Regions from separate parts of the Bacillus basilensis genome, predicted to be linked through region 1. Evidence: riboswitches for the same ligand, from Rfam matches in the RefSeq annotation. Region 1 holds a riboswitch; the other holds the start of a gene.
The links. Region 1 has a riboswitch for cyclic di-AMP ahead of ACQVV1_RS17965 (APC family permease). Riboswitches for the same ligand answer to the same signal wherever they lie in the genome.
Positions count from the first base shown of each region.

Region 2: linked by a shared signal. The riboswitch ahead of ACQVV1_RS09425 (SipW-dependent-type signal peptide-containing protein) and the one ahead of ACQVV1_RS17965 (APC family permease) in region 1 are both predicted to bind cyclic di-AMP.

Region 1 is NZ_JBNTQO010000009.1:80,312-85,274, forward strand. Features, by position in the region: gene trhO (oxygen-dependent tRNA uridine(34) hydroxylase TrhO) at 1-296, shown strand, start outside; gene ACQVV1_RS17950 (hypothetical protein) at 524-1,999, opposite strand; gene panE (2-dehydropantoate 2-reductase) at 2,175-3,119, shown strand; gene ACQVV1_RS17960 (hypothetical protein) at 3,174-3,302, opposite strand; cyclic di-AMP (ydaO/yuaA leader) riboswitch at 3,443-3,589, shown strand; gene ACQVV1_RS17965 (APC family permease) at 3,734-4,963, shown strand, end outside.
Region 2 is NZ_JBNTQO010000004.1:13,419-18,381, reverse strand. Features, by position in the region: gene kdpB (potassium-transporting ATPase subunit KdpB) at 1-1,598, opposite strand, end outside; gene kdpA (potassium-transporting ATPase subunit KdpA) at 1,612-3,279, opposite strand; gene ACQVV1_RS09430 (potassium-transporting ATPase subunit F) at 3,299-3,379, opposite strand; gene ACQVV1_RS09425 (SipW-dependent-type signal peptide-containing protein) at 3,376-3,480, opposite strand; cyclic di-AMP (ydaO/yuaA leader) riboswitch at 3,577-3,722, opposite strand; gene ACQVV1_RS09420 (hypothetical protein) at 3,984-4,214, opposite strand; gene ACQVV1_RS09415 (hypothetical protein) at 4,231-4,617, opposite strand; cyclic di-AMP (ydaO/yuaA leader) riboswitch at 4,711-4,858, opposite strand; gene thiD (bifunctional hydroxymethylpyrimidine kinase/phosphomethylpyrimidine kinase) at 4,949-4,963, opposite strand, start outside.

The sequences.
Region 1 (4,963 bases):
TTTGGGATGGACAATGTTACGTGTTCGATGAGCGTATCGCTGTACCAGTAAACCAAAAAGAACATGTTATTGTTGGTAAAGACCACTTTACAGGTGAACCTTGTGAGCGCTATGTAAACTGTTCAAATCCAGAATGTAACAAGAAAATTTTATGTTCTGAAGAAAACGAAGCGAAATATTTACGTGCATGTTCTCATGAATGCCGTGTAAGCCCACGTAACCGCTACGTAATACAACATGAATTAACTGAAGAACAAGTAGCTGCTGCGTTAGAACAAATCGAAGCAGGAAAGTAAGTCGAATGAGTATAGCAAAACGAGAAGAAGTTACTCCAAAGTTCATTTTGGAGTAACTTCTTCTTTTTGTCAGTTTTTGTCGGTAAGTCGATATGTTCGAAAAATCGCTGATATATTTCGAGTTTTGCTGATATATTTCGAGTTTCGCTGATATATTTGAAAAATCGCTGGTAAAAATTTCATGTACTGAAGCGCGCTACAGATGGATAATTTGAAAATAAACTTTTTTAATTCTCATCATCTTTCTCTTTCACAGCAGATAACACTGTTTGTTTGACCCATGCTTTTCTTCTTCTATGCTGTACCCCCCATTGATATAACCCTTGTGCACCTAAAATAAGTGAAATGACTATACCGCTAATTGCTATTAAAAGAGCGAAAAATTCAAGGGGCGAAGATATTTTGTTTGAATCGGTGTTTCTTAAAAGATCAATCATAGTAAATCCTAACATTTGGCCTACTACAGAGTAGAGGGTTAAAATTAATAACAAAAGGCTATCTTTTTTTGAAGCGACATTTTCTTGATATTTAAACAAACTATCAAGATTTTGTTTTGCGTTCGAGTATAAAATTTCGATGTTAAAAAGTTTTCTTAAGCGAAAGAAAATATCTTCACTCTGTGATTGGGATACTAGCTCTAAAGAAAAGTAATTCGCTGTAAATGAATTGATTGAATAAATTAATTTCTCTATTTCATTTGTATCTTGTTCAATGTTTAGTTCAGCATAAGCGTTTGCCATTTTTAATAAAACGATTTTATGAAATAGATTTAATAACAAAGCGTAATAAAATTCCCCGTACATTTGACTGGCAAGTTTAGTAATTTCGTGTTCTCCCTCATTTGTTACACATGTGAAAATATGTTCTTCCATTATGAAATAGCGATTGGGTGCCCATCTCTGGTAAGCGTGTTGTTTTAAATAATCATGAATATAAGGAAGATTATTTGCACTCACATATGCTCTACCATCACTTGTTAACCCGGAAAGACTGGAAGTACGATAAACATCCACTTCATTAAGTTCCATATCTTCTTTTATAGATAATAATGTTTGAACGTACATTCTTTGGTCTTCAAAGAATGGAAAGGTTTGAAAGTAAGAGCTTCTTAATCTCTTCTTCTCAAAGAAGTCTGTTACGCCATGAAATAAATAACCGAAAATGAACCTTTCCACTTGGGAATATCTTTTTCCATTACACTCAATACAAATCGTTTCGTTTGTATCATTTTTAGTTTCAAGTACACGGAAGCGGGCGGCAAATTCGATTGCTTCTGATAATGACATTTTTGGAGCTGTTTCTACTTCTGTCCGAATGGTTAAGAAGCCAAGTTCATAAGGACAAAGTGTTATGTCAATAGAATGAATCTTGAATGGAACAGAAATAAGATTTGTTATTAAATATCCATTTGAATTAAGGTCTTTAGAATAGCGCTGTAATCCTTTTTGATGCGCTGAATGAGGAAATAGAATTTTATTTGTAAATGAAAGATAGTATGCTTCCATATTTTGATGTGAAACTTGAAACTTTCCGTAGTATGTATTTTCATTTTCAAGATGATCGAGTCGAAAAGGGCGAAAATCATTTTTCTGTAAGAAAGGGAACATATTTTGTTCATATCCAGTTTTAAAAGAAAACGGGAATATAAATTGAAATATAGCTGTTGTTACATCTTTTTCCTCGATTGTTTGTATTGCCTCCATTTACATTGTTTCCTTTCCATATGTGCTATAAAAACAACATGCCCAAATTCATTTGAAAATAACCACTGTTTTATACTATATAAAGAATGAAAATTCAGCTTATTTAGTAGGGGACATGTATAATGTTATGTATACTAAAAGGTATAAGATTATATTTTGAAAAGGGGGATGTTGTATGCGTATTTTAGTACTAGGAGCTGGTGGCGTCGGAGGCTTTTTTGGTGGCCGATTAGTTGAAAAGGGAGAAGATGTTACGTTTCTTGTTCGTAGTAAACGGAAAAAACAATTAGAGGAAGGAGGACTTGTAATCCGAAGTATGAACGGGGATTTTTCCTTCCAACCGAAATTAATAACGAAAGAAGATAGAACTTCTCCATTTGATGTTATTTTATTTTCAACAAAAGCGTATCACTTAAACGAGGCAATTCAAGATTTGAAGCTGTTTGTAGGTAAAAATACTGTAATCATTCCATTGTTAAATGGTATCGCTCATTTATCATTATTACAAAAAGAATTCGGCGAGGAAAAAGTAATTGGCGGTTTATGCTTTATCGAGACGACGTTAAACGATCAAGGAGAAATTGTACAAACTAGCGCTGCCAACAGACTTGTATTTGGAGAAATTAAGTCTCAAGATCCAGAGAGAATAAAGCATATTTCTAAAGCATTTGCAGATACGAAATCTAGTTTTGTTTTAAGTGAAAATATTACGCAAGATATGTGGCATAAATATTTATTTATTACTGTAATGTCAGGTGTGACAACATTAATGCGTGCACCAATAGGACCAATCCGTGAAAGTGAAGGTGGACGTGATTTTATCCGAAGCTTATTTGAAGAATGTGTGCAAATTATGAGATATATTGGGGCACCAGTTAAGGATGAGATTTCCAAGGAACATATGAAAACAATTGATAAAATTTCATATGACATGAAGTCATCGATGCAGCGGGATATGGAAAAAGGTTCGTCTATAGAAGGAAAGCACTTACAAGGATATTTACTAGATGTAGCAGAACAATTTTCTATAGAAGCACCATTATTAGAAGCAGTATATCAAAATTTGAAAGTGTATGAAGAAATGACCTTTAACAGATCAGCAATAGAATTGGATGTATGAAAAAATAAAAAAGAAAGCAATATATAAGTGTATTGCTTTCTTTTTTATGACAATTTATTTATTTCTTTTCGTTCTATCTGTCAAATTTATTTCCTGTTCACGTTTACTGTATAGTTGATTAATTTCATTTGCTAACGCATCTAAATAGGAATCGGAAAAAATAGGCTTCTTTTCTTTAGACATATGGGTCTCCTTTATCGATTTTTTAGTATTCATTATGTATATTTATCGGCGGATTATGCGCAATCATTTTAAATTTTTTCTTTTTCAAAATTTTTGTTTACATTTTGAAAATAAAGGAGTATTATAATCCACAGTTTCAATTTTCTAAATCGCTGAAACCGCATGGTGCGGGGGACCCGTTCTTATGGATTAATACTTAATCCAATGGGGTGAATCCTTGAAAAAGGTAGGGCTACTCATAGGCCCGAATCCGACAGCTAACCTCGTAAGCGTTATATTGAGAAGGAAGGTGGAGCTTGTGCGACAAAAAATATAATGTCTACAAGTCTATTTCGTTATGGCTTGTAGACATTTTTTGTTTTCTGAAGAAATAGTTTATCCGCTGTAACTAGCAGAAAAGTTCGTACAAAATTAATGGAGAGTGGACAGCAGTGGTTTCATCTATTAAAAGATTTTTAATTGGAAGACCGTTAAAATCAACTGAGCTTGGAGAACAAAAGCTCAATAAAACGAAGGCGTTAGCAATTTTGTCTTCTGACGCTTTATCATCGGTTGCTTACGGTCCAGAGCAAATATTAATTGCTTTAGCAGGTCTTGGAGCAATCGCTTATTGGTATTCTATTCCGATAGCTGTTGGGGTATTAGTATTATTGACAGCCCTTATTTTATCTTATCGACAAATTATTTTTGCTTATCCGCATGGCGGGGGCGCGTATGTTGTATCAAAAGAAAATTTAGGGATGAACCCAGGCTTAATTGCTGGAGGATCTTTATTAGTCGATTATATTTTAACGGTTGCGGTAAGTGTGTCTGCTGGTACAGATGCGCTAACATCTGCTTTTCCTAGTTTACATGCACATAATGTAATCATTGCGATTATATTTGTTATATTTATTACTATTTTAAATTTAAGAGGGGTAACGGAATCAGCTTCCGTTTTAGCATATCCTGTTTATTTATTCGTTTTAGCACTATTTATATTAATTGGTGTAGGGATATATAATATTTTAACGGGACACGTTTCACCGACTTTACACACGCCAATTGGAACGCCGGTTGCAGGAATTAGTTTGTTTTTACTGTTACGAGCATTTGCATCGGGTAGTTCGGCTTTAACAGGTGTAGAGGCGATCTCTAACGCAATTCCAAACTTTAAGGATCCTGCACCTAACAATGCAGCGAAAACATTGCTTGCAATGGGAGCATTACTTGCAGTGTTATTTTCAGGGATTGTTTTCTTAGCTTATTATTACGGAATTACTCCAAGTAAAGAAGTAACAGTTGTTTCTCAAATTGCTGAACAAACATTTGGACGTAATTTCATGTACTATTTCATACAAGGTACAACAGCTTTAATATTAATTCTTGCTGCTAACACAGGATATTCTGCATTTCCGTTATTAGCAGTTAACCTTGCAAAAGATAAGTTTATACCGAGAATGTTTACGATTAGAGGAGACCGCCTAGGTTACTCAAACGGTATTATTATACTTGGAATCGCTTCGATTATTTTAATTGTAGCCTTCCAAGGGCAAACAGAACATTTAATCCCGTTATATGCAGTAGGTGTATTTATTCCATTCACACTTTCTCAAACTGGGATGGTATTAAAATGGCTTCGTGAAAAACCAGAAGGATGGGCTTTGAGATTAACGATTAAT
Region 2 (4,963 bases), on a different contig from region 1:
CCTGTCATCGCTACAAGTTTCCCTTTATCTTGCTCTGCTTTAATAACAGAAATTTTATCTTCTGGTTTACACTCGGCAACGAATTCATCTACCCCTGCTTCTTTTGCAATTGTTGCTGCTGTTAATGGGTTATCCCCTGTACACATAACCGTTTTAATCCCCATTTGACGCAACTGTTCAAAACGTTCACGCATGCCAGGTTTTACTGTATCTTTTAAATAGATTAAACCGTAAATACGATTATTTACTGCAACTACAAGTGGTGTTCCGCCCTCTTTTGAAATGAAATCTGCTTTTTGATTTACATCTTTCGGAATCGTGCCACCTTGTGACTGAACCCATTCAATTACGCTACCTACAGCACCTTTTCTCACTTTCGTTCCGTCCTGTAAATCAACACCACTCATTCTCGTTTCTGCTTTAAATGGAACAAATTCACCTTTTTCTGCAATTTCTCGATTATATGATATAGACTTCGTTTTTACATATTCTATAACTGATCGACCTTCTGGTGTTTCATCTAAAACTGAGCTAATAGCAGCCCACTTTCCAACTTGCTCAATCGTTTCATTTCCTACAGGTAATAATGTATGAGCCATTCGGTTCCCGAAAGTAATCGTACCCGTTTTATCTAAAATAATTGTATTAATATCACCCGCAGCTTCCACTGCTTTACCCGACATCGCTAACACATTAAACTTTGTCACGCGGTCCATCCCGGCAATACCAATTGCCGATAATAATCCACCAATTGTCGTTGGAATTAAACAAACTAACAACGCTACAAGTACAGCTGTATCAATTTGAAATCCTAAGTAATTTGTAAAAATCGGCAGCGTCACAACAACGATTAAGAAAATAAGCGTTAAACTCGTTAATACTGTATTTAAAGCAATCTCATTCGGCGTTTTTTGACGAGAAGCCCCTTCTACTAACGAAATCATTTTATCAATAAATGATTCCCCAGGATTACTCGTAATGACAATCGTAATCTCATCACTTACAACCATCGTACCGCCTGTTACGGAGCAAAAATCACCTCCGGCTTCTTTTATTACAGGAGCTGATTCCCCTGTAATCGCAGATTCATCGACAGACGCTAATCCTTTTATTACTTCCCCATCACTTGGAATCATTTCTCCTTGTTTTACAATAACAACGTCACCTTTTCTAAGATCAGTTGCTGAAACTTGAACGGTGTCTCCATTTTCTTTTACAACATTTGCAAATACATCTTTCTTCGACTGTTTTAAGGAATCGGCTTGCGCTTTCCCCCGACCTTCCGCTAAAGCTTCTGCAAAGTTAGCAAATAAAACTGTAAATAATAGAATGAGAGAAACTGTTATATTAAACCATCCTGGTACACTACTAGAACCACTTGGAAGAAACGATAAAATGAACGTAATGATAAATCCAATTTCCACAACAAACATAATTGGATTCTTTATCATGACTTTCGGACTCAATTTCGCAAAGGATTGTTTCATCGCATGTGTCACGATATCACGATCCATCGCTTTCACTTGTCTAACCTCATCTTCTACAGCATGTATTTGTGACTGATTTACTCTTTTTTCTTTTACTACTACCAGTCTCATCATTTACCCTCCATTACTTCAATGTAAGAAATTCTGCAATTGGACCGAGTACTAACATCGGGAAGAATGTTAATGCACCGACAATTACAATTGTTCCGATGAAAATGCCGCCAAATAAACTATTATCCGTACGGAACGTTCCGACTGTTTCTGGTACAACCGTCTTTTCTTTCAATGAAGCTGCGACAGCTAGCATCGTAATTAAACTGAAATAGCGACCTAAAAACATAACTAAACCAGTTGTAATATTCCAAAACGGTGTATTATCCGCTAATCCTTCAAATCCAGATCCGTTATTCGCAGCTGACGATGTATATTCATATACCACTTGCGTCAAACCGTGGAAACCGGAATGAGAAATAGCATCCGTTCCTAAACTTGTTGAAAGAGCTAATGCTGAAAATCCTAAAATAAGCAGTGGATGAAATAGTATCGTTACCGCAATTAACTTCATTTCCTTACCTTCAATTTTCTTACCTAAAAACTCTGGTGTCCGTCCGACCATCAATCCAGATATAAAGACTGCGATAATCGCATACATAATAATGTTCACAAAACCTGCTCCAACGCCGCCATATACTGTATTTAACATCATATTTACAAGTGGAACTAACCCACCAATTGGTGTTAACGTATCATGCATCGTATTAACAGCCCCTGTTTCAGCAGCTGTCGTTACAGTCGCATAAAGGGAAGAAAATACTGTTCCGAACCTTACTTCTTTTCCTTCTGTACTTCCTTGTACGTGTTCAATACCCATTCCATTTAATGCCGGATTCCCGTTTAGTTCAGATGTCGTAATCGTTATAAACCCTAGTAAAAACACCATGAATAGTGAAACGAAAAGAATACGTCCTTGTTTTTTATTTCCTACCATTCGTCCGTACGTGAATGGTAGTGCTGTTGGCAATAACATCATAAGCATCATTTGCAAAATATTACTCATTTGTCCTGGGTTTTCAAAAGGATGTGTAGAGTTTGCCCCGAAAAATCCACCACCGTTATTCCCAAGTTCCTTAATTGAAACGAATGATGCAACTGGCCCACGTAAAATACTTTGCTTCGCGCCATCAATCGTTTGTGCCGTAACTGCTCCGTCTAACGTTTGTGGTACGCCAAGTGCAACAAACGCTAGTGCCGCAATACATGCGATAGGAAGAAAAACTCTCGTTAACGCTCTCGTAAAATCAACGAAAAAGTTACCGAGTTCTTTTCCAGCCAGTCCTCTTATAAATGCCATAACGAGCGCTAAAGTCGTTGCCGGTGCTGCAAACATTAAGAATGTAATTCCGATTAATTGTGATAAATAAGATAAACCATTTTCACCGCTATAATGCTGTAAGTTTGTATCAGCCATAAAACTAATTGCTGTATTAAAAGCGAGCGTAGGCTCCATTCCTTCAATGTGTGCTGGATTTAATGGCAATACTCCTTGTAATCTGAAAATGAAATATACTACAACAATCATAAATCCATTTAATAAAACTAATGATAATGCGTACTGTTTCCACGTTTGATTGTATTCTTTTACACCCGCAATTTTAAAAATAAGTTTTTCAAAAGGCCCGAATACTTTATCTAGCTTTTTACTACCTTGAAAGGCTTTCTCTAAATAAATTCCCGTTGGCTTTGCCACAAGAATAAACAATAGCATTGTAATAACAACTGCGACCCAGATCATAATGAATGACTCCCCCTAATTAAAACTTTTCCGGATTTAATAATGCATACACTAAGTACAACGTAATTACTGCAACAATAACCGATAAGGCAATCGTCATGATTGCTTCCCTTCTTTCACAACTTTATCTGACCAACTTGCAAGACTTGCCATCGATGCGACTAACACAACAAAAATCCCGATCATTACAACATCTAACATAGCTATCCCTCTTCCCATTGTAAAAATTTACCATTAGATTATCAAAAAAAGAACACTAAGCTCTACTTAGTGTTCGAAATGAACAACACAAAGTAAACCTCCTCTCTAAACGCTTACGAGGTTAGCTGTCGGATTCGGGCCTAAAGAGTAGCCCTACTTTCAAAACTGAAAGATTCACCCCAAGTGACGATGCACAAAATTGGTTCCCCCGCTCCATTTCTGGAACTCAGCGATTTTAGGTTTTTTTGGAAATTTTATGAATGATTTATGAGAGTAAATATACTCCTCTATATTTAACTTGTAAAGAGGCAAATTACTGAAAATAAGAAAATATCCATCTGTTTAAACGCTTACATTTAGTGTTATTAATATTCTTTCATCTGTTTTCTCGTCTTTTCTTTCTTTTTCACAGAAATAACCTTTTAAATACGAAATAAAAAGAGCGAATGACATGAAGTGCATAGCTTGTTGCACTTCGCATTCGCTCTTTTTTTATACACTATTTATTCCCCTCGTAAAAAAGCACGTAAATTTCTCCCGCGAATATAAACTTGTGACAATTCTGCATGTAGCTGCTCATATTCGATAACATCTGATTTTAAATATAAAGCGTCTTTTGATGGTAATATGATATAGGGCCTTGGAAAAATAGGATCGAGCACCACCAATTCTTGAACTCGCTCTACCGATACTGCCCAACGATTCGCTATATCTCCTAATAATAACACCTTCATTTTCTTCTCCCCCGCCTTATTCAAAACATAAAAAAGAAATATTATCACAATTCGTAAACACGACAAATGTAGCTCCAATTGTTTCATAGAGCCTCGCTGGATATCGTTTATTTTTTGTAACAACAGTAATAGGCGCTTGGAAAGAAAAACGAATGTGTTCTGTAAAGAAGCTAACGATTGGAAGCTCATCCCCTAGCAGAATCACCTTCTTAATACACTCACAAATACTAGTAAAATCCTGCTTCTTACTACAACTATACGTCCAATCAAATCCACAATTCCTAACTTCAGCCGCTATCTCTTCATTTGCTGTAAAAATAATTAACTCATGTTGAAAAGCTACTAAATCTATTAAACTATTTACCTTGCTTTCTTCTCCAACACAAATAAGTGTTAGTTCCATATACCTCATCCTCCTTAGCATAAAAGAACTCAAACATAGATTGATATTCCCCTATACTAATCAGATCGATGAAGTGATGTATCCATCATGGCACCGTCCTCTCTCAAGACGCTTACGAAGTTAGCTGTCGGATTCGGACTTTGAGAGTAGCCCTACTTTCAAAATTGAAAGATTCACCCCTAGTGACACTGCACAAATTGGTTCCTCCGCTCCATAGAATTGGACTCAGCGTATTACAAAAATGTATTCTGGCTGATATATTACTCCTGTATTTGGAAAAAGTAAACAGAAAAAAAGCCAGTTATAAAACTGACTTTTCTATTATTCATGCTTATGCTTTATTCAA